DNA from 3 places in the Levilactobacillus sp. HBUAS70063 genome. Region 3 is predicted to be linked to each of the others. Evidence: predicted binding sites of a transcription regulator. Region 3 holds the regulator's gene; each other region holds the start of a gene.

Region 1 (10,543 bases), on a different contig from region 3:
CTGGTTCCTGAACCCCGCAACCATTGCCTTCGCCATCCCACTGTATCGACGAAACGATGTGGTTAAACGCTTCTGGCTTGAAATTGTATTGTCCCTCATTATTGGGCTGATTGCGTCACTGTTCTTCATCTACGGTGCCGCCAAGTTACTTGGTCTCAACGATATCGGGATTGCCTCCATGCTACCACAGGCCGCAACCACCGCGATTGCCATGCCAATTGCGACCGCGATTGGTGGAAATGCCGCCGTTACCGCCATGGCCTGTATCCTCAACGCCGTCATCATTTACGCGCTGGGCGATTGGCTGGTTAAATTCTTCCGGATCAACAACGATCCCATCGGCGCTGGCCTAGGCTTAGGAACAGCCGGTCACACGGTCGGTTCCGCCAAGGCGCTTCAACTCGGGTCCATTCAAGGGTCCATGGCCTCCATCGCCGTGGTTATTATCTCCATTGTGGTCGACATCGTGGTGCCCCCATTCGCGGCCTTTATGGGATTGAAGTAGTCCGCCGAACAAAGGTCATTCTAGACGGTGGCCGTCATTCTTGGGCGTCATTTCCCACAAAAAAATAAACTTTTTTGGCCAAATTTGACAAGACGCCCCCGAATTTTTACGCTTGTGAAAAATTAGTCGTTCTGAAAAGCTTTTTGAAACCTCGTTCGGTCGCTTGCAAGCGCGGTTCACTGCACAAGTGGTCGCCTGAACCGCGCCACACCGCAGTTTAGCCTTGTGCAAACCGTCAAGATCTCATATAATGATGGTGAGCGATTGAGAGCGGTTTCACAGCTAGTTTCATCACTGCCTCTGCCAAGGTTTTCTTTGTAACCTCTCTCGCATCGCTGATTATGCCTTGCGTCTGAAAGGAGATTTTATCTTGGCTCAACAGCACCCCACGACTAAGACGGCGCCCGTCGACGAACAGCCCGCACCCATTCTGGTACAGATGAGTATCTTCGCGGCCATTCTTTTTGTGGCCAGCCTCATCTCACCGCTGTTTCCGGCATCGCTCCCAGTCCCTACGCCAGTCATCGGGATTGTAATTCTCTACACCCTACTGGCCACTCATATTTTAAAATTACGTCACGTTGAAAAATTTGCCGATTTCATGATCAGTTTGATTGCTTTTCTCTTTGTTCCCGCCGGCGTTCAACTAGCCGCCAGTCTGGATATCTTAAAGACTCAGGGGCTACAGATTACCGCGGTCGTTCTGATTGCCACCATTGTCATGCTGGTGCTAGTCAGCTACACCGCCGTCGGCTTGATCTGGCTTCGACAACACCTATTCCACCGCAGTTGTACGGTGGAACAAGAGACGACACTTTAGCGCCTTAACGAAGAAGGTTATAACATGATAATTTTAGCGGAAAACCCCGATTTAGCGCTGTGGGGCAAATGGCTCGGCGACGGTCTCGGGAACAACGCCGACGGCTCCACCGCTGGGAATGCCATCTTTGGCATCTTCTTGTCACTGGTCGTATACCTCATCGGCCAATGGCTCTTCAAAGTCAGTAAAGGTTTCTTTCTCTTTCAACCCCTCTTTGTCGGGATGGTTCTGGGTATTTTAGTCCTCTTCCTCCTCGCCAAGACCTTTGGCACGTCAACCGAGACGTTCTATCGGTCGGCCTACAAGCCCGGGGGTGACATCATCTTTTGGTTCTTGAATCCGGCCACGATTGCCTTTGCCGTGCCGCTCTATCGCCGAAACGACATTGTCAAACGCTTTTGGCTAGAAATCATTTTGTCCCTGATCATTGGCCTGAGCATCTCCCTATTGGTCATCTACGAGGCCGCCAAGCTCATCGGCCTGGATACCGTGGGGATTGCCTCCATGCTACCGCAAGCGGCCACGACGGCGATTGCCATGCCGATTTCCAACGCCATTGGTGGAGTCGGCGCGGTCACGGCCACCGCTTGTATCCTGAATTCCGTCATTATTTACGCGCTGGGCGACTGGCTTGTCAAATTCTTCCGGATTGACAAGGATCCCATTGGGGCCGGGTTAGGGCTAGGAACCGCCGGCCATACGGTAGGCTCGGCTAAGGCCGTTCAACTGGGCTCCATCCAGGGGTCCATGGCTTCCATTGCTGTGGTCATCATCTCGATTGTGGTCGATCTGCTCGTGCCACCGTTCGCCTCGCTGGTGGGATTACGGTAGCCTGATCGTGACGCCGCTCCTTTCCAGCCGCCCGACCGTTCGCCAAATCGGGGTTGAAACGCAGAGGGCGGACTCCCTAGCAGGCGTGGGCTCATGGCTTCACCAATCTTAGTGAACAGAACCTCATCGTGCCGGTACCCCTTAATTTTACTTTCATTCAAAAAGGCCCCCAAAACCAAACCGGTTTTGGGGGCCTTTCGGAACTACTCTTTCAAGTGGTAGTTATAAGTCGAAACAATAATATTTTCTCGTGAATTCAAAGTCGTCCGTAAGCGCAGCGCCGTTTGGTTATGCAGGACGTTTTGCCAAGGATGGCGCGGAACGAATTGTGGAACCAATACCGTGGTAGTAAAGTTCCGTTCGGCCGCCCGCTTAGCAATCACGTCACAAAACCGCAGCGTCGGGGTTGCGATCGACCGGTAGGAGGAGTGAATATCCACGAACCGAATGTCCGGAAATTCCTCTTTAAATTCCTGCGCCGTCTTGTGTTCCTTCTCTGGATTCTCGTCGAAGGACACGTGCATGGCGATGACGTAATCCCCAATGGACCGGGCGTAATTGATGGCGCCGGCCGTTACCCGGGTGATGTTGCTGACCAGCACGATGACGGTCGCCCCATCGTACTCGTGCATGTCGGCCTTCGTCTTGGCCGCCACCCGCAGCTGCCGCGCCACCTTCTTGTAATGCTGGTGAATACGATAAAACAGCAAGAGCAACAGCGGCATGATGATGAGGTATGGCCACACGTTGGCGAAGTGCAAGAACAGCAGGAAGATGACCAGGACCACGGAAATCAGGGCCCCAATCAGATTGATGAAGGCCTTGCCCAGCCAGAACCCTTCGCGCGTCCGGAACCAGTGAATAATCATCCCGGATTGCGATAACGTAAATGGCACGAACACACCGACCGCGTACAGTGGAATCAACAGCGTCGTTTGCCCGTGGAAGATGAAGATCAGGACAATGGCCCCGACCGCCAAGGAAATAATCCCGTTGGAGTAACCGAGACGGTCCCCCCGGTCCAGGTAAGCGTGTGGTAGGAATTTATCCTTCGCCAGGTTGTAGGCCAGAATCGGAAAGGCCGAAAACCCGGTATTGGCCGCAACGGCTAAAATCAAAGCCGTGGACAATTGTAGCAAATAGTAGATAACCCCATGGCCAAAAACGCCGACCCCAATCTGGGAAAGCACCGTTTGGCTTGCCTCGGGCCGAATCCCCATGTAATAACTGAGGAAGGTAATCCCGCCGAAGAAGATGGCCAGGATCGTTGCCATAATGGCCAACGTCGCCGCGGCATTGTGACTCTTCGGTTTCTTAAAGTTTGGCACGGCATTACTGATGGCTTCCACCCCAGTCAGGGAAGAAGACCCGGACGAGAACGCCCGGAAGAACAGCAACAGCGTCATCCCGGAGACCGAACCGCCCAGTCGTGCCGAGGCGTGATACGTGATGCTCCCGGTCACGATGTTGTAAAAGCCCACACCAATCATGACCACAATCATCAGGATGAAGAAGTACACGGGACCGGTCAGAAAGGACGCCGACTCTCGCATTCCCCGTAAATTAAGCAACATAATGCCGATAACGATCAGCACCGAAACCAACACTGAATAAGGCGACAACGCCGGAATTGCCGAGGTAATCGCCTCGGTCCCAGACGTCGTTGAAACGGCCACGGTCAGCATATAATCAACCAACAGCGATCCCCCGGCGACTAAACCGGCCGACTGTCCCCAGTTGGTGCTAGCAACCACGTAGGCGCCACCACCTGTCGGATAGGCATGGATGATCTGTTGATAAGAAAGCGTGATCGCAAACAACAGGACCAGAACCAGCGCGGCAACCCACAATTGATACATCAAGGCCGCTGCGGACAAGGTAATCAGAACTGTCGTAATTTGCTCAGTACCATAAGCCACGGAGGACAGTGCGTCAGATGACAGCAAGGCCAGCGCCTTAAATTTCGTTAACGCCTGGCCACCTTCGTCCATGGTCTTTAGGGGTTTCCCAATCAAAACCCGCTTTAAATAACGCCACATGACTACTTACTCCTTATCTCCATAAATAATGAAAACGGGCTCGCACCCGCCTAAAAAGTCTTTATTAATCGTTCCAATTTCAAACGCAAACGTAATTCTACTACAACTAGCTCCACAATACCACTCTTGTTCAGCATAGCAACTAAGAAAACTGGCCATGACGACGTAACCGCCAATTATCGGCAATTCACCGTTGCCAGTCTATGGCAGAAGAAAGCGCTTCACGTTTTAAATGAGCCGTTGATAAATTTTATGCCGCTACCGACTGGTCACCGCTCTGCCCAGGTGCTCCCCAAGGACCAGCATAGCCTGGCCGAAGCACATGGCCGTTTAACCATCCCTAGGCGGTCGTAGTGGGCCTTCTCCCGTGCTCCCAGGTGAAGAGACCCGTGCTCAAAACGACTTGTCTGACGGCCATATTTAGCCAACTAGGTGCAACCACAAAAAAGCCAATCGGCGCACCGATTGGCTTTTTTAATCCACTAGCAAGCTAGCGATTCAGTTTTTACATCATGCCGCCCATGCCTGCAGGGTTAGCAGGTGCAGCGGGTGCTGGGTTGTCTTCAGGCTTGTCAGCCACAACGGCTTCGGTCGTCAACAACAGAGCGGATACGGATGCGGCGTTTTGCAGAGCAGAACGGGTAACCTTAGTTGGGTCGGTGATACCGGCCTTAACCATGTCTTCGTATTGGCCGTCAGCGGCGTTGTAACCGATGCCTTCCTTTTCACCCTTCAGGTGTTCAACGACAACGGAGCCTTCAACACCAGCGTTTTCAGCGATTTGACGAACGGGTTCTTCCAGGGCACGGAGAACGATGTTAACCCCGGTCTGTTCGTCGCCTTCTGCCTTGACAGCGGCAACGTCCTTGATCACGTTGATCAAAGCAGTTCCACCACCAGCAACGAAGCCTTCTTCAACAGCGGCACGCGTTGCGTTCAAGGCATCTTCAATGCGGTACTTCCGTTCTTTCAATTCAGTTTCGGTTGCGGCACCGACCCGAACAACGGCAACCCCGCCGGCTAACTTAGCCAAACGTTCCTTCAACTTGTCACGGTCGAAGTCAGAAGTCGTTTCTTCGATTTGGCCCTTGATTTCAGCAACCCGGTTAGCGATTTGATCCTTGGCACCAGCACCTTCAACCACAGTGGTGTTGTCCTTAGTCACGTTAACCTTTTGGGCTTGACCTAATTGATCAATCGTGGTGTCCTTCAAGTTAAGACCCAAGTCATCAGTGATGACCGTCCCACCAGTCAGAACCGCGATGTCTTGCAAGGTTGCCTTCCGACGGTCACCAAAGCCAGGTGCCTTAACAGCAACCACGTTGAAGGTCCCACGCATCTTGTTCAGAACCAACGTTGGCAAAGCTTCACCGGTAATGTCATCGGCGATGATCAACAATGAACGGCTTTGTTCAACAACGGATTGCAGTAATGGTAAGATATCTTGGATGTTGGCAATCTTTTTGTCGGTAATCAAGATGTAAGGGTTGTCCAAGTTGGCTTCCATCTTGTCGTTGTCGGTAACCATGTATTGTGACATGTAGCCACGGTCGAATTGCATCCCTTCAACCACGTCCAAGCTGGTGTCAACACCACGGGATTCTTCAATGGTGATAACCCCATCGTTACCAACCTTTTCCATGGCATCGGCAATTAACTTACCGGTTTCTTCGCTAGCTGATGAAATAGAAGCGATTTGGGCGATGTCGTCCTTGGTCTTGACGTCATGTGACATCTTGTGTAAACCATCAACGGCGGCCTTCGTTGCCTTTTCAATCCCACGACGGATGCCGACAGGGTTGGCACCGGCCGTGACGTTCTTCATGCCTTCGTTAACGATGGCTTGCGTCAATACCGTAGCAGTGGTGGTCCCATCACCGGCGATATCGTTGGTCTTAGAAGCAACTTCAGAAACCAACTTAGCTCCCATGTTTTCGAAGTGGTCGTCAAGTTCGATGGACTTCGCGATCGTTACCCCATCATTCGTGATGGTTGGGTTGCCGTAGCTTTGTTCCAAAACAACGTTACGTCCCTTAGGTCCCAGGGTGGTCTTCACCGTATCAGCTAACTTATCAACACCGGCAAGCATCTTGCTACGGGCGTCTTCAGAAAATTTCAATTCTTTAGCCATTTTATTCATTCACCTCATACTAAAATTTTTGAATTATTTGGATAGTCTTCTTAGTGGGAAAAGCTTAGTCAACGATAGCGACTAAGTCCTTTTCGTGTAAAACAAGGTAAGTGGTGTCTTGGTACTTAACTTCAGTCCCGGCATACTTATCAAACAATACCTTGTCGCCAACCTTAACAGTTGGGGCTACCTTTTCGCCATTGTCTAACACACGGCCATCACCGACAGCAACAACGTTTGCCGTTTGTGGCTTTTCTTGAGCGTTACTTGCGAGCACAATGCCGCCAACCGTGGTTTCTTCTTCTTCTGGTTGATCCAAAATGACGCGGTCTCCTAATGGTTTTAACACTTGAATCCCTCCAATAAACTTACTTTTAGCACTATTAGCACTTGACTAACATAAGTGCTAATCAACAATATCTAATATATGGTTTTTCCCTATAAAAATCAAGGAATTTGACAAACAAATTCACGGTCCCACCCCCGCCACCGGCACATCGCCTAGAGTTCCAGGCTTTCCAGCTCATTGAGGTGAATAATCAGGCAACCACCCCGCCCCCAACTTGGGGCCAAAAAAAATCGCAACCCCGGAGGATTACGATTCAAACGTTAACTTAAATTATTGTAGTGTTCCAGGAAGTAAATCAACGTCTGGAGTTCGTTGGTCAAGTCCACATTCTGAACGCGAACGCCCTTGGGCACCGTGATTCGCAGCGGCGTGAAGTTTAAGATCCCTTTGACCCCGCCAGACACGGCCTCATCGGTAACCTCTTGGGCCACTTGTGAGGGAACGGTCAAGATGGCCACTTCAATCTGCTGTTCTTCCAATTGTGTCCGTAGATCCGTCATCGGATAGATGGGCACCCCACTTTGAATCGTGTTGGCAATCTCTTGCTTCACGTCAAAGGCCGCACTGATACGGACGTTACTGTCTTGGTGGAAATTAAAGTTCAGGAGCGCATGTCCTAAATTCCCGACCCCGATCAGGGCGACGCTGGTCAGGCGGTCCTGGTTCAAAATCTTCTTAAAGAACTTGATTAAGCTCTCAACGTCATACCCATAACCCCGTTTACCCAGGGCGCCAAAGTATGAGAAGTCCCGCCGAATTGTTGCGGAATCAACCTTAACGGCTTCGGACAATTCGGTCGAAGACACCCGGGTCTTATCGGCGTCTAGCAAAATATTGAGATAGCGATAATAGATCGGCAAGCGTTTGGCTGTCGCCCGCGGAATTTTTTGTTCTGTCAAAAACGAGACCTCCTAAAAGAAACCGGCTACCGTTCACAAGCGATAGCCTCATATTTAAATAATTGTCTGGATTGTGAAATCAACTTTCTTATAGATTATAGCATAACCGTTCATCTTGTGAAAGAATTTGCAAGTTTTTTTCACAATTTATTTGGTTATTTCGGTCTTCCGATAGAATATGCTAAAATAGTGATTGGACAATCACGCGAGCCGGCAGAGTCGGCAACGCCGGCCCTCGCTGGAATTACTCACCGGCGGTTGCTCCCGTTAATGCGGCCAGAATTGCCGCGATGGGTCCGATAAATTTAATCAATAAACTAAACAAATTGTGGGATGTCCTTTTTCACGACAGTCGGCAATTGAAATAACCTAAAAGTAACGTCCCTTCACTTTTAAGCCATCACAACAAAGGAGGTTGGTTTACCGTGATTCTTTTACAAGTTCAGCAGGTTACGCGGCGTTTCGGCGCCAGTGTCCTCTTCGAAAACGTCAGCATGGACGTGCCCGAACACGGTCGCGTGGCCCTCGTCGGCCGCAACGGCGCGGGTAAATCTACCCTATTAAAAATGATTGCCGGTGAAACGGCGCCCGATGTCGGTCAGATTACCACTAAGCGTGGGCTGACCATGGGGTATCAAGCTCAGAATGCCGGTCTGGCCTCGACCAAGACCGTTTGGAACGAAATGCTCAGCGTCTTTGCCAAGCTCATCGCCATGGAAAAACGGATGCACGAGCTCGAACAACAGATGAGTGACCCCGCAATCATCGCCGATCAGGAAAAGTTTGATCAAATCAGTGCAAGCTATGACCAATTACAGCAAGACTTCAGCGATCAGAATGGTTACGGCTATCAGGCCGAGATTCGGGGCGTGCTCCACGGCTTCGAGTTCGACGAAAGCTACTATGATAAGCCGATTAACGAGTTATCTGGGGGCCAACGCACGCAACTCGCTCTGGCCAAGCTCCTGCTGGAACGTCCCGATCTCCTGATTCTGGACGAACCGACCAATCACCTGGACGTGGAAACGTTGACCTGGTTGGAAGGCTATTTGCAAGGCTATCCCGGCGCCATCCTGGTCGTTTCCCACGACCGGTACTTCCTCGATCACGTGGTCAACGACGTCTACGACATGGCCCACGGCGGACTCGACCATTACCCGGGAAATTACTCCCACTACATCGCGGACAAGGCCGAGCGCCTGCGCTTAGCCTGGAAAGAATACGACAAACAACAGGCCGAGATCAGCAAGCTGGAAGACTTTGTGAACAAGAACATCGTCCGGGCCTCCACCACCAAACGTGCTCAGGCCCGGCGAAAACAGTTGGAAAAGATGGACCGCATCGACCGACCCGAGGGCGACGAAAAGGCCGCGCGTTTTAGCTTCCGGCCCAAGCGTCAGAGCGGTAACGTGGTCCTCGACGTGGTCAACGGCGCCGTGGGTTACGACGGCCAGATTCTGGCCGCACCGGTCAACCTGGACATCAAGAAACACCAGGCCGTGGCCATCGTCGGCCCCAATGGGATTGGAAAATCCACCCTCCTGAAAACCATTCTGGGTCGGATTCCCGCCATTCAGGGCCAGATTATCTTTGGCACCGGCGTCGATACCGGTTACTACGACCAGGACCAGGCCACGCTACACGACAAGAAATCCGTCCTGCACGAGTTGTGGGACGACCACCCCACCACACCCGAGGGCGATATCCGCTCAATCCTCGGTAGCTTCCTGTTTACCGGGGCCGACGTGGACAAGAGCGTCCACAGCCTGAGCGGGGGCGAACGGGCCCGGTTATTGTTGACGAAGCTGGCCATGCAACACGACAACTTCCTCATGCTCGATGAACCCACGAACCACTTGGACATCGACAGCCGGGAGGTCTTGGAGACCGCGCTCAATGAATTCGACGGGACCATTCTCTTCGTTTCCCACGACCGGTACTTCATCAACCAAGTCGCCACGCAGGTCGTCGAGCTCAGTCCCGAGGGCACCACGCGGTACCTGGGGAACTACGACTACTACGTTTCCAAGAAGGCCGAGCAGGATGCCTACGCGGCCAAGGAAGCCGCCGAGGCCGAAGAAGCCCACCCCACTGTTGTCGCCCCCAAGCAGACCCAGGTTGACTATCAAGCGCAAAAGGACCAAGCCAAGGCTAAACGAAAGCTCAGCCGCCAGGTCACGGCGCTTGAGGACCAGATGGGCGAATTGGAAAAACAAAAGACGGCCGTAGAAACCGAAATGAGCCAAGAGGCCAACTTCAACGATGCTGGCAAACTAGCCGACCTACAGGCCCAACTCACCGCCGTCACCACGCAACTCAGCGAAACGGAGGATGCGTGGACGGAGAAGAGCCTGGAACTGGAAGACTTTGCGGATTAAGGCCGAGATGGTTTCGACTCTCTAAAATTAAAGGACAAGCGTTAACCCGTTTATTCATAAAATCAGTGTCGAACCCCTAATGATTTAAGGGTCGGCGCTGATTTTTTAATTCATTCGAATCCCCGACTTGCACAAGACTCAGCGATTACTCGAACTTTCATCAAGTACCTTGTCTCAATGACCGACAACGTCTATAATTATAAATGGTTTCAGGGGAGAAACATTCGCATTTTAATTCAGCGTGTATCCTCGAATTACGCCGAGAATACGCGTGACACGGGGAGATGTCTTTTAATGAAGCAGTTATTTAAGCAGTATTACCAAGATGGTTTCGCGAAAACAAACGGTCTATTTAAGAATTATTCCAAGTGGTTTAGACGGTTATTCTTTGGCGCGGGGCCGATACTAGTGATCCCGCTCCAACTCATCTTAGCTTTCCTGCCCGAATCGCTACCCGTTCTTCTTCTTGAGGTCCTAGGTTTCGCCTACTTAATTCTCACATTTTCCCTATTTTTGGTGGAATCCATCATCCACGGGGTGAGGTATCTGAGAAATAAGTAGCGCGTTCGTTCAACGCAAAAACTGCCAGTC
Region 2 (10,543 bases), on a different contig from region 3:
CATCCAACAGAATCAACGTGTATGGATGACGCCGAACTTGCTCGGTGAGTTGACCAGCTTCTTCATAGCCAACATAGCCAGGCGGTGACCCGATCAGCTTAGAAATGGAATGTGGCTCCATGTACTCGGACATGTCGAAACGAACCATGGCGTCCGTGGACCCGAACATTTCATTGGCTAATTGCTTGGCCAATTCCGTCTTCCCCACACCGGTTGGTCCGACGAAGAGGAAGGAGCCGATTGGCCGACCAGTGCCGTTTAACCCAATCCGGTTCCGGCGAATGGCGCGGGCAACCTTATCGACCGCTTCGTTCTGGCCGATGACGTGCTTTTCAAGGTCGGCACCCAAGCTCTTGAGCTGGTGTTGTTCCTTGGCCTGTAATTCACCGACCGGAATGTTGGTCTTTTCTTCAACGATGTCTTGCATGTCCTTAACCGTGACTTCGGCGGAAGCATTTTGGTCGGCGTCCTTGGCATTTTCCTTGGACTTCTCCAGCTTCGTGACTTGATCACGGTAGTAGGCGGCCTTTTCGTAGTCTTCCTGCTTCAGGGCAGCCTGCTTCTGATCCTCGGCCGACTTGATCTTTTCATCAATGGCCTTCGGATCGGCGACATTAATGGTTAAGTTCTTGCGTGAACCGGCTTCATCCAACAGGTCGATGGCCTTGTCGGGTAAGAAGCGGTCTTGAATGTACCGATCGGATAACCGAACGGCCGCATCAATCGCATCGTCCGTGTAGTGGACGTGGTGGTAGTCCTCGTATTTCTTTTGGATACCCTTTAAAATCTTAACGGCTTCGTCAGCACTCGGTTCATTGACCGTGACCGGTTGGAACCGCCGTGCTAAGGCTTGGTCTTTTTCAATGTCACGGTACTCACTCAGAGTCGTGGCCCCGATTAATTGAAAATCACCACGGGCGAGGGCTGGCTTTAAGACGTTGCCAGCGTCCATCCCGCCTTCGGCATTCCCGGCACCCATGATTTCATGGATTTCATCAATAAAGAGGATGATGTCGGGGTTAGCCTGAACCTCTTTCATTAACTGTTGCATGCGTTGCTCGAACTGGCCACGGATACCCGTACCCTGGACCAGTGAGACCACATCTAGACGAATAATCTGCTTGTTGGCGAGCTTTTGAGGAACGTTGCCTTCGACAATGCGTTCCGCAAGGCCCTCAACAACCGCCGTCTTCCCGACACCGGCTTCCCCAATTAAAACGGGGTTGTTCTTCGTCCGCCGGTTCAAGATTTCAATGACTTGAGCGGTTTCCTTATCCCGGCCGATCACGGGATCGACCTTGCCATCCTTGGCCATCTGGGTCAGATTCAGACCATATTGGCTGAGTAAGCCGTTGCCTGAACCGCCCTGATTGCCGGAAGGTTGGGTTGGACGCCCTTGACCAGACGCTTGTCGGAAATTAGCTTGGCTGTTGTCGCCGCCTTGCATTGCCCGGAAAATATCATCCAGGTTATTAAAGCCGAATGGATCTTGTGCCATACGGCCACCTCCATTTCCAGAATCGTTTGATTGCTGTTGCTTCAGCAGCTGGTAACAATTTTGGCATAGGTCAACTTGTTGCCGCTGCCCATTTACACTCATGTAAAGGTGAATCGTTGCTTCATTGCGGTGGCAATTTTGACATAGCATCTTGTCGTCTCCTTTCTTGCCTGGAGTTCTCGTAGGAAATTCCCACGCGGTCGACGAAAAGCCTTTGACCTTTCTTGACCATTGACCACATTATACCGCGTTCAGCTGACCGTGCAAGTATTTTGTTTGCACGAAAGATGCGCGGTGTGGCGGGCGATTTCCAGCGAACGACTACATTTTAGCACTCTCGGCCATAGAATGCTAAAATGACTATCTCAAATTGGTCAAAAAGTTAAAAAAGTTTTGACCGCTACGGATTTTGACCGTAAGATAGGGAAGAACGTTTTGTTTAGAATTAGGAAGGGGGCACGCTATGGATCGCGACTTTACGGATTTAATGAATCAATTAAAGGATAAAAAAATCGACCAGTTTGAAGTTACGCCGGAAGACTTTCCCGCTTTTCAAAAGGCGTTTATGGCATTTGAGACGCGCAAACGGGTGGTTGGCCAGGCCGAAAAGAACGGTAAAATCATCTATCACTACGATCATGACGCCGGAAATAGCGGTGAATAATGATTTTTTGATGAAAGCGGTTCATGTATAACTTGTAATTTCTCGCTTAGATTGATATTCTTAATAGGTAGGCGTGACTCGTTGAATGGTTGTTTGATCAATGCGCAAGGTCAAGGCGAGTGACGTTCGGTAAGTAGTCAACCTAAGCTTAAAGGAGATCGATCAATTATGGAAAAACGCGAATTTCATGTTACAGCAGAAACAGGTATTCATGCACGTCCAGCGACTTTATTAGTTCAATCAGCAAGCAAGTTCAATTCTGAAGTTAGCTTGCAATACCAAGACAAGTCCGTTAACTTGAAGTCTATCATGGGTGTAATGTCCTTAGGTGTTGGCCAAAACGCCGACATCACGATTACGACTGATGGTGACGATGAAGCTGACGCTATGACTGCCATTGCTGAAACGATGACTAAAGAGGGTTTATCTGACTAATGAAGGCGATGCTCAGGGGGATTGCTGCCAGTGATGGGGTGGCTTGTGGTCGGGTCTACCGACTAGATGAGCCAGACCTGCACGTTTCTCAGCAGACAATCACTGATCTTGATTACGAATTAAATCGTTTCCATCAGGCCCTTGCAGCAACCGTCTCGGAGATCGAGACGATAAAAACTCGTGTAAATAAAAACCTGGGTGCTGACCGTGCCCAGGTTTTTATTGCGCAAATGGCGATGTTAAAGGACCAGGATTTGGTGGGAAACATTGAACAGCGGATTCGCGACCAGCACGTCAACGCCGAATTTGCCGTGGCATTGGTCTCGACGACCGTGCGAGACGAGCTGGCGGAGTTGGCGGACAACCCCTATCTACAGGATCGGCTGACTAATTGGCAACAGGTGGCCAAACGACTGACAGCCCACTTACTCGGCGTCACGCTACCCGATTTGGCGTTGGTTAAGACGCCGGTGATTGTGGTCACCCATGACTTGATTGCCAGCGAGGCGGTGGCCACTAATCCCCAGCAGGTCTTAGGCTTTGTGACCGATGCCGGTGGGCGGACCTCGCATTCATCGATTCTGGCGCGGTCCCTGAATATCCCTGCGGTGGTCGGTACGCAAGCGGCCACCCACGAGCTGACTAATGGTGACCTCATCATCGTCAACGGAACGCAGGGGAACGTGATGGTCGGTCCGACCGCCGATGAGATTGCCGTGGCGCGGCGGACCATGGCCCAGCGGGTAAAGAACCAGCAACGGTTGGAAAAGCTCACGCATTACGAGACGGTGTCGAAGGACGGCGTGGGCGTCACGCTGGCTGCCAATATGGGGGCCGTTACCGATTTACCACGAGTTACCGCCAGTGGCGCCGAGGGGGTCGGTTTGTTGCGAACCGAATTTCTTTACCTGGACGCGCAGCACTTACCGACCGAAGATGAGCAATTTGCCATCTATCGGCAGGTGCTGACCGAACTTAGCCCCCGGCCAGTGGTCATTCGCACGCTTGACGTGGGTGGCGACAAGGATTTACCGTATCGGCCCATGCAAAACGAGGCTAATCCCTTCATGGGAGCCCGGGCCATTCGGCAAAGTCTGGCGCATCAACAGGTCTTTCGCAGTCAGCTGCGGGCGTTGATTCGGGCCTCGGCGTTTGGCGACCTGAAGATTATGTTTCCGATGATTGCCACGCTGGATGAATTGCGGCAGGCCAAGGCCATCTATGACGACGAGCGCTCGAAGCTCACGGCTAAACGTGTGCCGATGGGCAAGATTGCCGTGGGGATGATGGTTGAGGTTCCGGCGGCGGCTTTGCTGGCGGACCGGTTTGCCAACGAGGTGGACTTCATGAGCATTGGGACCAATGACCTGATTGGGTATACCCTGGCGGCCGACCGGACCAATCAGAATGTGGCCTATCTCTATCAGCCGTATCATCCTGCAATCCTGCGGCTCATCAAGCACGTCATCACGGCCGGCCACGCCGCGGGGATTCCCGTGGCCATGTGTGGCGAGATGGCGGGCGATCCGATTGCACTGCCGTTGCTGTTGGGCATGGGCTTAGACGAATTCTCCATGGCCCCCGGGTCCATTCTCAAGACGCGTCAGCTGATTAGTCAGCTGGATGCGCACGAGTTGACCTCATTAGCGGAGACCACGGTTAACTCGGCCAGCACCAGCCAAGAAGTGGTGACGATGGTCCAAGCGGCCGTACCGGATGTTTTGAAATGAAAATTAAGCGTTCGTGAAGAGTTTGGGCGTCTGGCCCAAGCTCTTTTTGCTTGGTAGCGATTGGGGGATGCGGACTGTGGTGGCTGGCTTCCGAGCGAGGTGGAAGCCCGTCTCTTAGGCTGGAACCGGCCCCCACAGCAGACGGAACCCTTGGCAGCCGCAGGCGTAGCACAAGAGTTACCGTAAAAATCAGCGGGGGAACGAGTAACCGGCGTGAATGGGCAAATGATGAGATTTTCTTGCGATAGCGGCTGACGTTTGCAATCCCCTAGTCAAACCCATATAATTGTGATGATTGTACAAAGCGAAGCTCCAAAACTTTTAGCCAAACACAGACGCAAGGGGGATTGGCGATGAACATTGGCTTATTTACGGATACCTATTTCCCTCAAGTGAGTGGGGTTGCAACTTCGATTAAGACGTTGCGTGATCAATTGGAAAAACAGGGGCATCAGGTCTACATCTTTACGACCACCGATCCGAACGTGGAACGCAACGTTTATGAGCGGAATGTCTTCCGTTTTTCGAGTATTCCGTTCGTTTCGTTTACGGAGCGGCGGATTGCCGTTCGGGGATTATTTCAGGCCTATCAGATTGCAAAGGAATTGAACCTAGATATTGTGCACACCCAGACTGAGTTCTCGATGGGGTGGATTGGAAAATTTGTGGCGCGGAACTTGGAAATCCCCTGCCTACATACCTACCACACGATGTACGAGGATTATCTCCATTACGTGGCCAACGGGAAGATTTTGAAGCCCGTGCACGTTAAACAGGGGACGTTGGCCTTTTGCTATCACCTGACGGGGGTCGTGGCACCGAGTGATCGGGTGCTGACGACGCTCACCGACTATGGGGTGAAAGCACCTATTCGGGTGATTCCGACCGGGGTCAACCTGCATCAATACGAACAGCCAGATACGGCTAACCTTCGGCGGGAGTTGGGGTACCGGCCGGATACGCCGGTGATTCTGTCACTGAGCCGGTTGGCCTACGAGAAAAATATCAAGGAAAGTATTGCCGCGATGCCGCGAATCTTAGCGGCCGTCCCCAACGCCCAGCTACTAATCGTGGGGGATGGACCGGCCAAAGAAGACTTGGAGCAACAGGTCCGAGACGCTCAGCTCACGGATCACGTGACCTTCACCGGGCAAGTCAACAACAATGATGTCTTTCGCTATTACCACATGGCGAATGTCTTCCTGTCGTCGTCCGATTCCGAGTCGCAGGGGTTGACCTACATCGAGGCCATGGCGGCCGGTACCAAGATTGTGGTCATGACCAGTCCGTATACGGATGAGTTGCTGTCTAGCCGAACCTTAGGGGTGACGTTTAAGACGGCCGACGAGATGATTGCCAACGTCATCGATTACCTGCAGCACGGGGATGAAGAGCAGGACCCGGATTTATTGGCCCGTAAATTGGCCGAAATCTCCGCGGATACCTTTGGCCAGCGGGTCATCTCGTTTTATCAGGATGCCCAGGCCAGCTATGAGGCCACGCACGAGGATACCCCGGACTTTAGTGATTAGAGGAGCAATTGAATGCTAAAAATTAACATGTTCTCCAAGGCCGATTCCGTTAAGGGACAGGGCGTGGGGAGTGCTTACAATGAACTGATGAATCTACTGGCAACGCGGTTAAAGGCCGACTTTCAGGTCACGGTTAACCGGTACGGGCGGGTCGATGTGACCCACTACCATACGATTAATCCGACCTATTATCTGTCGACTTTTTTACCGGGACGGGGCCGGAAGATTGGTTACGTTCATTTTTTGCCGGAAACGTTGGAGGGGAGTCTGAAGATTCCGCAACCGTTCCGGTCTATCTTTTATAAATACGTCATTGCCTTTTATCGCCGGATGGACCACATTGTGGTGGTTAATCCGACCTTTATTCCTAAGCTGGTGGGCTATGGCATTCCGGCAGAACGCGTGACGTATATTCCCAACTTCGTCAGTCGCAAGGAATTCTATCCCGTCGATCACGACCAGAAATTGGCGTTGCGCCGACAGTACGGGTACGATCAGCAGCGGTTTACGGTGCTTGGCATTGGCCAGATCCAGGAACGCAAGGGGCTGTTTGACTTCATCAAGTTGGCGCGCAATAACCCGCAGATTCAATTTATCTGGGCGGGTGGCTTTTCCTTTGGTCGCATGACGGATGGCTACGCGGCCCTAAAGAAGGTCGTCGATGATCCGCCGGCTAACCTGAGTTTTCCGGGCATCGTGCCGCGTGAAAAACTCGTGGATTACTACAACTTGGCCGATCTCTTTCTCCTGCCATCGTTTAACGAGCTCTTTCCCATGTCGGTGCTAGAGGCCTTTAGTACGGGGACTCCGGTTCTTTTGCGGGATTTAGACCTTTACCAGGCGATTATTGCTGGGGACTATCAACCGGCCGCGGACTACGATGAGATGAACGCACAGTTACACAGCTTGCCGAATGATCCGGCGGCCTTGGAACACTGGCACCAACAGAGTCTGGCCGCCGCCGACCGTTACTCCGAGGAACATTTAACGGAGATTTGGCGGAAGTTCTATACGCAGCAAGCAAAAGAGGGGTAAGTTGAATGTCACGACGAAATAAATGGGTACTAGCTTTAATGTTACTCTTGGGGATTGCCATTTTCGCTTATTCACTCCGTGACATTAAATTCTCCGTTTTGGTGAACGACTTTGTTCACATTAATTTCTGGTGGTTTGGGGTCGCCGTTTTATGTATGCTTTTGTACCTGGGATTGGAGGCGTGGATCGTCAAGGTCTTCATCTCCGATCGAATCGAAGGGTTTACGTTTAAAGACGCCGTACGGATTCCGTTGGTGGAACAACTATTTAACGGGATTACACCGTTTTCTTCCGGTGGTCAACCCGCACAACTATTTGCGCTGATGCAGACGGGGATCGATGCGGGAAAGGCCAGCTCGGTGCTGCTCATGAAGTTTGTGGTCTATCAGTCGATGATCGTCATTAACTTCATCATCGCCTTGGTGATTGGCTTCCAGCAGATTCAAGACAAGTTGCATGCGTTGTCCTGGCTGGTGATCTTTGGGTTTACGATTCACCTGGCCGTTATCGTGGGACTGCTGATGATTATGTTCTGGTATTCCTTTACCAAGAAGATGGTGGGCGTTATCTTGTATCCCTTCCATTGGTTCATGAAGGCCGAACGGTTCCACCGTATCGAGGATAACTTGAATAGTAAAATTGATTCGTTCTACGCGGAGAGTGTCCGCATCAGTGGTAAGGGAAAGCTGATGCTCCGCGTCTTCGTGATTACCTTTTTCCAGCTGATGTTCTATTACCTGATTCCATACTTCATTATGCTGTCGCTGGGGTATACCACGGCCAACATTGTCATGGTGACCAGTTTCCACATCCTCATTGTGATGGTGATTTCTTTGTTTCCAATCCCAGGGGGCTCTGGGGGCGCCGAGTACAGCTTTGAAATGATCTTTCGGAGTTATATCACGTCTAATAGTAAATTAGTTTTAGCCATGATTTTGTGGCGCCTGTTGACCTATTACTTTGGGATGCTGGCGGGCTTAGTGGCGATGGTGATTCGCCCAGACAAGGTGACGGAAGACTCGGATTTGTGAAATCCTTGAGTTTTTCTGTATTAGGGCGTGTCATCTAGCGCTAAGTTTGGTAAAATCATAAGGGAAAGCTAGAAAGGGGACCAACCATGGAAGAATCTCAACTGATTGGTATCATCAACCGCCTCAAGGCGATGCAAGAGGATGCCACCGACGAGCCACAACCCCGTCGTTTCGAAAAAGAAGGCGTGGAGCAGGCAACCGTTGTCTTTAACCAAGCCGCGCACACCTATACTTTAACTGAACACAATCCGGAAACAACTTTTGAATTTGATAACATCGACTTAGTTGCTATCGAACTGTTTGATTTATTGACGGATAACTAAGACAAAACTATGGGTGGCCATAGTTTTGTTTTTTTATAATGATGAAAGATTGAATTTTTTCCAAAGGTTCTGTAATCGGATTGATTACCTCGCAATATCCGCTATACTTGAGAGATGTTAATTATTATGTGGAGGCAGTCGTAATGGCGAACTTTTTTAAGCGAAAGACGAACTGGTTAAACACCCGCATGGGCTTTTTCCTGTTAATCGTCGTTTTATTTTGGGTAAAAACTTACATTGCCTATCAAACCGAGTTTACTTTAGGTGCTAAGGGGAGTGTCCAACAGTTTTTACTGCTGATTAACCCACTACCGGCCGCCCTGTTGGTGTTCGGGATCGCGCTGTATTTTCGAGGGCGATTAGCTTACTGGCTAATGTTGATTATCGATGTGTTGGAATCGACCTGGATCTTTGCCAACGTGGTATATTACCGAGAATTCTCGGACTTTCTGTCCTTTGGGATCATGAAGGGGTCGAGTTCCGTCGGCAATAACCTGGGGAAGAGTCTGGCCCAGATTACCCATCTCTATGATTTCTTCGTTTACGTTGATATTATTGTGTTAATTATCTTACTGGCCACGCACGTCATCAAGATTGACGCCCGGCCATTCAAGCGACGGTACGCATTTTCCCTGACCGTCCTGTCGTTTGCCCTGATGTTTGCCGAATTTGGGATGGCGAGTGCCGACCGGTCCGGCCTGTTGACGCGGACGTTTGACAATAACTATATCGTGAAGTACCTGGGACTCAACGAGTACGCGGCCTTCAACGCCTACCAGACGCAAAAGGAAAGTGCGACGCGGGCGAGTGCCAATGCATCGGATATGAAGAGTGTCCTGAAATACCTGAAGCAAAATCGGGTGAGCCCGAATGTGTCGTACTACGGCAAGGAGAAGGGGAAGAACGTCTTTATCATCCACCTGGAGAGTTTCCAGCAATTCTTGATTGACTATAAGGTGGACGGTAAAGAGGTTACCCCTACGCTCAATAAGTTCTACCATAACCAAAACACCCTGTCATTTGATAACTTCTACAACCAAGTGGCCCAGGGGAAGACGTCCGATGCCGAAATGATGCTGGAAAACTCGCTGTTTGGGTTGCCCCAGGGGTCGGCGATGACCACCTATGGGACGCAGAACACGTTCCAGGCGGCACCGGCAATCCTGAGTCAGGAGGCGGGCTACACCACGGCGGCCTTCCATGGGGATGTCCCGAGTTTCTGGAACAGAGATAACACCTATAAGTCATGGGGCTACCAGTATTTCTTTAGCTCCAGCTACTATACGGAGAAACCGGGGTATAGTGTCGGCTATGGCCTGAAGGATAAGATCTTCTTTAAGCAGTCGGCCAAGTACATCGAACAGCTACCGCAGCCGTTCTATGCCAAGCTGATTACGCTGACAAACCATTACCCGTACGAACTCGACAAGAAGAATACGGACTTCCCAGCTACCAAGACGGGGGATAAGACGGTTGATCCGTACGTTCAGACGGCCCACTACCTGGATCAGTCCTTTGCTGAATTCTTAGCCTACCTGAAGAAGGTCGGTCTGTACAAGAATAGTGTGATTGTGGCCTATGGGGATCACTATGGGATCTCGAATAACCACCGGCCGGCAATTGCCCAGTTACTGGGTAAGAGCAAGGTCACGAGCTATGACTTGGCCCAGTTCCAGAAGGTCCCGTTCATGATTCATGCCAATGGACTCAAGGGTGGCATCAACCATACCTATGGTGGTGAAATCGACGTTCTACCAACGCTGCTAGACCTGTTAGGCGTAAAGAACACGGATACGGTCCAGTTTGGGCAAGACCTGCTGGCTAAGAACCGTAATCAGACGGTGGCCTTTCGTGATGGGAACTTTGTCTCGCCGAAGTATACGAAGATTGGTAGCACCGTCTACGATACGAAGACGGGGAAAGTGCTGACCTTAACGGCGGCTCAGAAGAAGGCGGTCGCTAAGCTACAGAACCACGTGACGACCGAGCTGTCGCTATCCGATCGGGTGATCTACGGTGATTTGCTCCGGTTCTATACACCGAAGAACTTTAAGAAGGTCGATAAGACGTCCTTTACCTATAAGTTGAAACCAGCGATGGAACGTTTAGCCGATGCGGAAAAGTCTGAGAAGACGAGCGTTTTGGCTAAGAACGATGGGAAGAGTACCGTATCCGACTATAAGACGGATGCACCAGAATTGAAATAAGTTGTGAAAAGTCGTTATTGCCGCGGGGTGATAACGGCTTTTTTAGTGGGTTTAAGCGAGGCGATCTGTTGTCGGTGATCGGGTTTGG
Region 3 (10,543 bases):
GTTGGGGGTCATCGGTAGGCTGTCCTTGTACACAAAGCGCTGTGGAATCATGTATTCCATCATGTCGCCACCCTGTAAATTATCCTTGATCGCCTTGGTAAGGTCTAATTCACTGGCAAAGTTGTGTTCGCTAGGAACCACCCAAGCAATCAGTTGACTGACCTTGTGGTTCCGGTCGTAACGTGGCACCGCCACGCCGACCTGAATGTGGTCTTCTTGGGACAGGTAGTGGTTCACCTCTTCCAATTCGATCCGATAGCCGTGGAGCTTAATCTGAAAGTCGGTCCGGCCCCGGTACATAATCAAACCATCGGCCTGCATCACACCCAGGTCCCCGGAGCGATAGACCGTCTTGCCGTCAACCGTGACGAACGCCTTAGCCGTCTTCTCCGGATTGTTCAGGTACCCCTTCGACATTGAGGGCCCACTAATCAGAATTTCGCCCTCGGTTCCAGCTGGTACCGGCTTCAGCTGGTCATCGACCACACTGATTTCGGTGTCACCCTTGGCGTAACCAATCGGCAGCCGTGGGTAATTGGCCAGCGTATCGGCGGTAATTTCCACCTGAGTCACCGCTACCGTGGTCTCCGTCGGCCCGTAGGTGTTAAAGATCCGGGCATCCGGGAACCGACTGTGCAGCGTCTGGGCCGTGGCATGCGTTAACTCCTCGCCACAGAACAGGAACCGGCTCAATCGTGGATAATGTGCGGCATCAAAAGTGGGCTCCAACAAGCAAATGTCCATAAAGGACGGCGTTGACACCCAGACATCCAGGTCCATCTGCGGTAACGTCTCAAAGAGTTGTTTGAAATTATCCGTGACCGTCTTCGGCAGGGCCACCAACGTGCCACCACTGGCTAGCGTGGGCCCCCAATCCATGACCGACAGATCAAACGAATACGGTGCTTGTGATAACGTCCGTGGTTGCGTTGGCAATACAAAGTCTGCACTGAGCATCCAGTTGACGTAGCTTAATAAGTTTTTGTGTGAAATTTGAACGCCCTTCGGTTTACCAGTCGTTCCGGACGTGAAGATGATGTAATAGTTCTCATCCCCACTCACGGCATGATCCGCCTGGTAATCCACGGCGGGACCCGCGAAGATGGTCTGCAAATTGTCCGGCGTCACCACCGGTGTAGCACCTAAGGTTGTGGGCAGCGCGCTGACCGCAATAGCCGCGGCGGGCTGCGCAATTTCATTAATCGTTGTAATCCGCTCTAATGGTGAATGCGTATCTATCGGAACGTAAGCGTGGCCGCTTTTGACAATCCCTAAGAAGGTCGCCATCATATTAAACGTTTGGCCCCCATAAACTAAGATGGGCGCATGTGCTGGTAATTGCATGGCATCCAAATGGGCGGCCAAAGCATCCGAGCGTTGTTTCAGGTCTCCGTACGTGTTCGTGTGCCCAAGATCATCATACGCAATTCGATCCGGTTCGCGCGTCGCAAACCGATCGATCGCCGTGATCATGTTTTCTATCATTCTATATCCCCCCCAAAAAATCCGTGGTTAGTGGTTAGCTGACCCCGCAGCTAGAACTCGTTGTAAATAAACGTCGAGTTGTTCAACCCACTATAACCATACAAGTAAACCAAAATCATCAAAATCACAAAGTAGAATAACGTCCACCCAATAAAGGCCACTACTGGTTGATGCCAGATCGCCAGCCACTTTGCTCTCATGAAATTCACCCCCAAGTTTGCTGGTCGATTCGTCCCCCAAACCAGCTTCCGTTCGCAACCACGCACCGTGTCATTTCCCCGACGAATCCACGATGCGTGGTGAGGAGTTCCGCAGTTACCCTGCGCTCCTTATGTTCTGAGAGTATCATTGGCAAAAGCTGATTGCAATTAACCTTACTCAACCTTAAGGCTTTCTTTTGTTTTCATAATTTTCGTTATTGATTCGGCCCATCAAAAAAGGCCGCCGAACTCGTCGGCAGCCTTGATAGATTAGCACTTAGAGCACTTCGGCCCGCAAGCTAATTTTCGTTGAATTTATCACGCATTTTGTTAAATAAGTTACCTTTGCCAGAACCTGTAACACTTTCACCGCTGGCCTTGGCGAAGTCTCTGAGCGCGTCCCGTTGACCCTTATTCAGGTTCTTCGGCGTCATGACCTTGACCGTCACGTGCTCGTCACCGTTACCGTTGCCGCGAAGCCGTGGCGCCCCCTTACCGCGTAAGCGGAAGGTGGTGCCGCCCTGCGTCCCGGCAGGAATCTTTAGTTTGACGTCCCCGTGAACGGTCTTGACCGTCACATCATCCCCCAGAGAAGCTTGGACGAATGAAATCGGTTGATCAAAGTAAATCTCAGTCCCATCACGCCGGAAGTCTTTGCTTGGCGTGACTTGGAAGATGATGAAGAGGTCGCCATAGCCACCGCCATTTTGACCGGCTTCACCCTGACCCTGGAGCCGCATTTGTTGACCGTCATCAACCCCAGCTGGGATCGTGACTTCAACTTCGTGCTGTTCTTCCTCGTGGCCAGAACCGCCACAAGTTGGGCACTTTTCCTTGATTTCCTGACCAGTACCGTGGCAGACGGGGCAAGGTTGTTGACTCCGCATCCGACCCAACGGTGTGTTGGTTTCGGTCGTCACATAACCCGAACCGCCACATTGGTGACAGGTGACGGGTGACGTCCCCGGCTTAGCACCGTTCCCACCACACGTATGGCATTGCGCCTCGCGAGTGTACTTGATCTTGGTCTTCTTGCCAAAGATGGCCTCTTCAAATTTGAGGGTCATCTGGTACTGTAAATCACGGCCCGGGCGTGGGGCGTTAGGATTACGTTGTGCGCCACCGCCGCCAAAGAATTGGTTAAAGATGTCGTCGAAACCACCGCCGCCACCAAAACCGCCGAAGCCGCCACCGGCACCAGCACTACCGCCGCCAAAGCCACCAAAGCCTTGGGGACCATCGGCTGAACCGTATTGGTCGTAATTAGCCCGTTTATCCTTATCACCTAAGACGTCATAGGCATCCTGAACCTCTTTGAACTTGTCCGCCGCGTCGGGGGCCTTGTTCAAATCTGGATGATACTTCTTAGATAATTTCCGGTAGGCCTTCTTAATTTCTTCTTGGCTGGCATCCTTGGAGACACCTAATACGCCATATAAGTCCGATTGCGCCATCGTTTTCCTCCCAATCCATTCCGAAATTTTTCGCTACTAGTAAGAATAGCATACTCGAAACAAAAAGCCAAAGCCCCACGGACTCTGACTTTTTGCCTTACTCCTTGCAACGAGACAACGACCGTTTACTTCTTATCCTTGTCATCGTCATCGTGGACTTCATGGAAGTCACCGTCAACGGTGTCACCATCTTTGCCATCAGCCTTGGCACCATCGGCACCAGCGGCTTGGCCAGCAGCACCATCAGCGCCACCTTGAGCTTGTTGGGCTTGTTGGTATAACTTGACAGACAAGTCTTGGATAATCTTGGTCAGATCATCCTTCTTGGTCTTCATGTCATCCAAGTTGTTGGCTTCTTGAGCCTTCTTTAAGGCATCACGAGCATCTTCGGCCTTCTTGATTTCATCGTCGGAAACCTTGCCCTTAACGTCTTTCAACGTCTTATCCGTCTGGAAGAGTAATTGGTCGACTTCGTTCTTGGTGTCGACTTCTTCCTTACGCTTCTTGTCGGCAGCTTCGTTTTCCTTGGCTTCCTTCATCATCTTGTCGATTTCTTCGTCGGACAGACCACCGGAACTCTTGATGGTAATCTTTTGTTCCTTGTTCGTACCCATATCCTTAGCGGAAACGTTAACGATCCCGTTCTTATCGATATCGAAGGTGACTTGGATTTGAGGAACCCCACGAGGTGCGGCTGGGATGTCAGCGAGTTGGAAGTTACCCAACGTCTTGTTGTCGGCAGCCATTGGCCGTTCACCTTGTAAGACGTGAATATCAACGGCTGGTTGGTTATCCGCAGCGGTTGAGAAGACTTGGGACTTGCTGGTTGGAATCGTGGTGTTCCGGTCGATTAACTTCGTGAACACGCCACCCATGGTTTCAATCCCTAAGGACAATGGGGTCACATCCAACAGCACAACGTCCTTCACGTCACCGGTGATAACCCCACCTTGAACGGCGGCACCTAAAGCAACGGCTTCGTCAGGGTTGATTGAGTGGTTGGATTCCTTACCCGTCCACTTTTCAACGGCTTCTTGAACGGCTGGAATCCGCGTTGAACCACCGTTTAAGATGACAACGTCGATGTCGCCAGCCTTTAAGTCGGCATCCTTCAACGCATTTTCAACAGGAATCCGCGTCTTTTCAACCAAGTCAGCGGTCAATTCGTTGAACTTAGCCCGGCTCAATGACTTTTCCAAGTGCAAGGGGCCGTTTTCACCAGCGGAAATAAATGGCAAGCTGATTTGGGCTTCAGTCACACCAGAAAGGTCCTTCTTGGCCTTTTCGGCAGCGTCCTTCAACCGTTGTAAGGCCATCTTATCCTTGGATAAGTCCACACCATTTTCTTGCTTGAAGTCGGCGATTAACCAGTCCATGATCTTCTTATCGAAGTCATCCCCACCTAAGTGAGTATCACCATTAGTTGACAGAACGTCAAAGACACCATCACCTAAATCCAAGACGGAAACATCAAAGGTCCCACCACCAAGGTCGTAAACCATGATCTTTTCATCTTTGTCTTGCTTGTCCAAACCGTAAGCCAAAGCAGCGGCCGTTGGTTCGTTGATGATCCGTTCAACGTTCAACCCGGCAATCTTACCAGCATCCTTCGTTGCTTGACGTTGCGCGTCGTTGAAGTAAGCTGGCACCGTGATAACGGCCTTTTCAACCGTATCACCAATGTAGTCTTCGGCGAAAGACTTCAAGTGTTGTAAGATCATCGCTGAGATTTGTTGTGGCGTGTAATCCTTGCCATCAACCGTGACCTTGTAGCCGGCTTCACCCATGTGACTCTTGATGGATGAAATGGTGTTAGGGTTGGTGATTGCTTGACGCTTGGCCACTTCACCGACTTGTGTTTCACCATCTTTAAAAGCGACAACGGATGGCGTCGTCCGAGCGCCTTCCTTGTTCGCAATAATCTTCGGGGTACTACCTTCAAGAACGGCAACGGCTGAGTTGGTCGTCCCTAAGTCAATTCCGATAATTTTGTTACTTGCCATCAAAAATTCCCTCTTTATTAGTTTTTTATTTGATTTATTGTGCTACGACAACCATCGCTGGCCGCAGAACCCGGTCCTTCAATTGGTAGCCCTTCTGGAGAACCTTGACCACCGTTTCAGTGGTTTGGCCCTCTTCAACAGGAACCGATTGAACGGCTTGATGCAACGTTGGGTCAAAAGTCTTCCCAATGGCTTCAATCTCCGTGACGTGGTTACGCTTCAAGGCATCTTCCAAGTGATCGTAGGTCATCTGGACACCCTTCTTCAGTTGTTGCCCCGTCTCGTCCGTTGCTTCGACCGCCAGAGCGCGCTCCAGGTTGTCAATGACGGGGAGCACGTCCTTCGCCAGTTGCTGGCCATCGTACTTGATAAGTGTGGCTTGTTCCTTTTGGAAACGCGCCTGCATGTTTTGGACTTCCGCCTCCGCACGAAGATACTTATCTTCAAAGTCACTGGCTTTGCTCTTGAGTGCATCGACTTCAGCAGCAGTGGCAACCTTCTTAGCAAATTTTGGTTTCTTTGGTGCTGCTTCCTTAGCCGGTTCAGTCTTTGAATCTGGCTTGGTCGTGGCGGCCTTTGCCGCAGTTTGGTCATCGGTAGACGCTTGTTGCTTGTCAGCCACGATAAAAACCCTCCCTTTCTTTACTCGTCATAAAACCGGTAATAATCTAATAGTTTTTTCGCGAGCTCTTCACGAAACGCGCCGACAATGCCGAGCATCCGAGAATATGGCATCCGCGTGGGTCCTAGAATGGCAATCATGCCCTGACCGTGCTGGTCAACGTCATAGGTTGCCGTGATTAAACTGAAGTTCCGCAGCGCATCGTTGGTCATTTCATTTCCGATCCGCACCGAAATCTTATCACTGGGTTGCCCCAAAACACTGGCAATATCATCGGTCTTATCGATCAATGAATACAGTGACTTCAGTGAATCAACATCACTATCCTGGGAGAAGTTCAGGAGGTTGAGTCGCCCGCCAACGTAGAACCGCTCCTGAGCGGCCCGTGTCAGCACATCGCCGAAGATATCCAAGAATCCCTGTGGACTCTGAAGATAATTGGCAATCTGCGCGGGAATCTCGGCCTGCAACTTCTTTAAGACTTCCGGTAAAGTCAACCCCACGAGTTGGTCATTAATCAAGCGCACCACAGCCTCTAGCTGTTCGCCATCGACATCACCCGCCACGTCAAAGGTCTGATTCTCAACGTCCCCGCTATCGGTCACGAGAATCGCCATAATCTGCCGCTTACCCAGTGGCACCAAGCGGAACCCACTGAGTCGGCTATCCTTCAACTCCGGCTTGAGCGTAAACGCCGTGTAACTCGTCAAGTTGGACAGGATCGTCGCGGATTGTGAAATGATTTCGTCAATCTTGTGAAAATCGCCGCCCAATGAGGACTGAATCACATCGATATCGTTCGGCCGTAGTGGATCGGGCTTCACCAGATGATCAACGTAATACCGGTAGCCTTCGACCGAAGGAATCCGGCCGGAAGAGGAATGGGTCTTCTTAATCAGACCCTGTTCCTCCAAGGCTGCCATCTCGTTACGAATTGTCGCTGAGCTTACGTGGATGGGTAACTGCTTGGCTAATGCCTTAGACCCCACCGGAACACCGGTATTGGTGAAGTCACGGACAACGGCTCGCAGAATCATCATTTGTCTTTCTGAAAGCATCACAATCACCCCTTTTTTAGCACTCAAACTAATCAAGTGCTAAGACACATATATAATGTAGCAAAACCGGGTTTTGAAGTCAAGAAATCTGGTAGAAAAATTAGCAATCTCTGCAATTAAGTGCTAATTTGCCAAATTGTAACCGATTTACCGTGTCTCTAGGCTTTTCGTCGGTGATCAGCCTAACCAGTCCCCAGCATACCAAATATTGGGGGACTTGCAATTATCTTCCCAAACCGAGCGTTGTGCCCGGCCACGGCAAAAAGCCCGGACACTGCCGGGCTTTTGTCGTTAATTTGGAGATGACCGGAATCTCTGACGAACGCCGGTAGTCATTCACGACTACCCGTGTTTGTGCGCGAGATCAGTCGGCCGCAACCTGCGAGAAATACTCCCGGGTGGCCACTTCGTCTTGTTTCAATTGGTCGATGAGACCCTGGGCGGAATCGAACTTGACTTGCCCCCGTAGCCGGTGGTGCCACTCGACCTCGACGTTTTCACCGTAGAGGTTGCCCTGATAGTCTAGGAGGTTCATCTCCACCGTAATCGGGCGATTGTCGCCAAACGTGTCATTGCGGCCCACCGAAATCATGCCGGGATACCAAATGGCCCCGACCTTGAGCCGGGCCGTGTAGACGCCAATACCCGGAATCCATTCGTTCTCCGGCGTTAAGACGTTAGCGGTTGGAAAGCCAATCGTCCGCCCGCGAGCTTCCCCGTGAACCACCACGCCAGTCGACCGGTACAGGTAGCCCAACAGATTATTGGCCGTATCCACATCGCCGGCTTTCATGGCCTGACGAATCCGTGTGGAACTAATCTTCTCCTGGTCGCTGGCTTCCTTGGCGACGGTCTCCACGTCAAAACGGCCCTGCGCGTACGCCGGGAGCCGGTCCATCGTGGCCACGTCTTTCTTGCCATAGGTGTGGTCAAAACCCGCCACGGCCGCAACCGTGTGAAACGCCACGAGGTAGTTATCCACGAACTCCTGGGGCGTTTGGGCCGAAAAATCTCCGGTGTAGCTCACGAGAAAGACGCGATCCACGCCCAGTCGGTCCAGCTGCTGGAGCTTTCGGTCCGGCGTGCTCAAGTATTTTCGGTCATCGCCCTCTAGCGGCCGGTAAACCAGCGCCGGATGATGATCGTAGGTCAATACCGCTAGCTTCACATGCTTGGCCGTAGCGAGCGCCTTAGCCCGTCTGATGACCGCCTGATGCCCCCGGTGGACACCGTCAAAGAATCCCATGGCCAAAACGACCGGATCATCGGGAATCTGTCGCGCATCCAGGGGGTGATGTATTCGAATAACTTCCATGACAAGACGCCTCTTTCTCAAATCTTAATTCACCGCAAACATCTTGAGCGGCTTATATTGCTTTTTTTCGGGTAAATACTGGTACAGACACTTTGTTTGATCCTGATAAGTCAGGGCCACGACCGGAGCCGTACTGCCGACTTGTTCTTCGTCCAGGAACACGCCATTTCTGACGAGACCCCAGAGTCGTTCGGACAACGCCACGTGAGGGTAATCCCGCAAGGCATAGTCGATCGGCCGCAGAATCGGGGTCAGGTCGTCGGCGGCCATGGCGGCTTCCACTTGGGCTAACGTCACCGTCTGGTCCAGTGTGAAACCACCACTCCTTAACCGCGTCAGGGAGGCCATCACCGCGGGGACACCGAGCTGCCGACCCAGATCGACCGCCAGTGTCCGCACGTAGGTCCCCTTGGAGCAGGCGATCTCAAACGCAATCGTCTGGGTTCCCTGTTCGGCATCGAACTGGCCCTCGTCGACGAGGTCAAAGGACTTCACGGTAATCGTCCGGGTGGGGCGTTCCACCGTCTCGCCGGCTCTAGCGTACTCGTAAAGCTTGCGCCCCTTCACCTTGACCGCCGAGTACATGGGCGGCGTCTGTTGAATGGTACCGGTCAGTGCCGCGGCCGCTTGAAGCAGTTTAGCGCGATCGAACGGCGCTGTCAAAGGCTGCCGGTCAATCACGTCGCCGTCCAAGTCCTCCGTGGTCGTGGCCAATCCCAACGTGACGGTCCCCTTGTAAACCTTACCCGAGGCCATCAGGTAAGGCACGACCTTCGTGGCACTTCCAATACAGATGGGTAGAACCCCATCGACACCGGGATCTAACGTGCCACTGTGTCCGACCTTTTTGGTGTGCAGGATGCCCCGAAGCTTCGCCACGCAGTCAAAGCTGGTGAGGCCCCGTTCTTTATAAAGCGGAATAATCCCGTCCATGTCATGCTTCCTCCGTTTCTGGATGTTGCTTTGCTTTCTGTTCAAAAATATCATTGGGGGGCAATTGGCGTTGCCTGGCCATTCGCCTGCGGCTGGGCTGAAACGCTGGGGACGGACCGGAGAGAGCCTGAGAAACGGTTTCGCTCCTCACTTGGTGCCACCAGAGTTCGGTGTCACCAAGACGCCCATTCCTGACTGGTAAATCATCAGTCGGAAATGCCCCGACTAAGCCCAAATTTAGCTCACTCACGGCTCTATTACAATCGACCAGCAATGTTAGTTTACACTCAAATTAACGGATACACCGAAAAACAGTGTTTATTCAAACTGCATCGCCGGAGGAGGCCAGGAATGGAGCCAGCCGTGGGTGTGAAGTTAGCTGGCGTCTTGAGTCAGGTTACTGGTTACTTCACCGGACGCACTTGGAGACGCGTTCTTCGGCTCCAAGTCGAGGCAAAAGACCGCTTCATCAGGCTTTTGCCGGTCCCCACAGCAGGCGGAATTTCTGGCAGCCGCAGGCGATAGTTTTGGCGTACGGCCAGGCAATCACCCCCGGTGGAACCTAAAAAGAGGCGTTGATCCGTTTGGACCAACGCCTCCATCTCGTTCACGCGGAGATTACTCCTGGTGATGGAGATCGTTTAGCAGTTCATCGATCCGGCTACCGTAACGCACAGACTGGTCCTGCTCAAAGGTTAACTCGGGCGTCTTGTAGATGCTCAAGCGTGACCCCAATTCAGACCGAATCAGTCCCGTAGCTTTCTTCAGGCCCTGCTGTGTCTTTTCCACAGAAGAAGCCTTGTCCGATAAAATACTGTAGTAAATCGTTGCCTGCTGCAAGTCACCTGTGACTTCCACGCCGGTAACGGTGACGCCCTCGACCCGTGGATCGCGGACACGTTTTAGGAGAATATCCGTAACTTCCCGCTGGATTTCTTGTTCCAACCGGCCAACTCGATATTGTGCCATGACGTTTGCCTCCGATTTTTATTTAACGGGAACTTCCTTCATCACGTAGGCTTCGATCACGTCGTCTACCTTGATGTCGTTATAGTTCTCGATAGTTAATCCTAATTCATAACCCATCTTAACTTGCTTGACGTCGTCCTTGAAACGCTTCAGACTGCCCAGCTTGCCTTCGTAGATGACCACGCCATCCCGAATCAACCGAACATCGGCGTCCGCGGTAATGTAACCTTCCGTGACCATCCCACCGACAATCGTGCCGACCTTGGAAGCGTGGAAAATGTCCTTAACTTCAACTTGGCCCGTCACTTGTTCTTCGTAGGTTGGTTCCAACATCCCCTTCATCGCCGTTTCGATTTCATCGATGGCGTTGTAGATGACGTTGTGGAGTCGAATATCAACCTTGTCACTGTCGGCTTGGGCCCGTGCTTGTGGCGTTGGCCGTACGTTGAATCCGATGATAATGGCATCGGAAGCTTCGGCTAAGGTGACATCACTTTCGTTAAT

Evidence for each region. Region 3 encodes HrcA, which represses chaperone genes, less so after heat shock. Its sites were predicted from a motif close to TTAGCACTCNNNNNNNNNGAGTGCTAA; they were not measured.
Region 1: the regulator HrcA is predicted to act here: its motif matches at 6,710-6,736, upstream of groES (co-chaperone GroES).
Region 2: the regulator HrcA is predicted to act here: its motif matches at 1,827-1,853, upstream of V8I28_RS09655 (ATP-dependent Clp protease ATP-binding subunit).

Annotation. Positions count from the first base shown of each region.
Region 1 is NZ_JBANSM010000004.1:110,946-121,488, reverse strand. Features, by position in the region: gene lrgB (antiholin-like protein LrgB) at 1-505, shown strand, start outside; gene V8I28_RS07405 (CidA/LrgA family protein) at 945-1,325, shown strand; gene lrgB (antiholin-like protein LrgB) at 1,350-2,156, shown strand; gene V8I28_RS07395 (APC family permease) at 2,360-4,195, opposite strand; gene groL (chaperonin GroEL) at 4,701-6,326, opposite strand; gene groES (co-chaperone GroES) at 6,391-6,675, opposite strand; gene V8I28_RS07380 (redox-sensing transcriptional repressor Rex) at 6,936-7,574, opposite strand; gene V8I28_RS07375 (ABC-F family ATP-binding cassette domain-containing protein) at 8,000-9,952, shown strand.
Region 2 is NZ_JBANSM010000006.1:468-11,010, reverse strand. Features, by position in the region: gene V8I28_RS09655 (ATP-dependent Clp protease ATP-binding subunit) at 1-1,648, opposite strand, end outside; gene V8I28_RS09650 (hypothetical protein) at 1,962-2,162, shown strand; gene V8I28_RS09645 (phosphocarrier protein HPr) at 2,331-2,597, shown strand; gene ptsP (phosphoenolpyruvate--protein phosphotransferase) at 2,597-4,327, shown strand; gene V8I28_RS09635 (glycosyltransferase family 4 protein) at 4,681-5,859, shown strand; gene V8I28_RS09630 (glycosyltransferase family 4 protein) at 5,872-6,894, shown strand; gene V8I28_RS09625 (lysylphosphatidylglycerol synthase transmembrane domain-containing protein) at 6,900-7,925, shown strand; gene V8I28_RS09620 (YkuJ family protein) at 8,012-8,248, shown strand; gene V8I28_RS09615 (LTA synthase family protein) at 8,392-10,455, shown strand.
Region 3 is NZ_JBANSM010000001.1:352,658-363,200, forward strand. Features, by position in the region: gene dltA (D-alanine--poly(phosphoribitol) ligase subunit DltA) at 1-1,485, opposite strand, end outside; gene V8I28_RS01725 (teichoic acid D-Ala incorporation-associated protein DltX) at 1,536-1,685, opposite strand; gene dnaJ (molecular chaperone DnaJ) at 1,985-3,139, opposite strand; gene dnaK (molecular chaperone DnaK) at 3,265-5,142, opposite strand; gene grpE (nucleotide exchange factor GrpE) at 5,177-5,764, opposite strand; gene hrcA (heat-inducible transcriptional repressor HrcA) at 5,785-6,822, opposite strand; gene ribF (riboflavin biosynthesis protein RibF) at 7,187-8,137, opposite strand; gene truB (tRNA pseudouridine(55) synthase TruB) at 8,162-9,070, opposite strand; gene V8I28_RS01760 (hypothetical protein) at 9,475-9,681, opposite strand; gene rbfA (30S ribosome-binding factor RbfA) at 9,689-10,039, opposite strand; gene infB (translation initiation factor IF-2) at 10,058-10,543, opposite strand, start outside.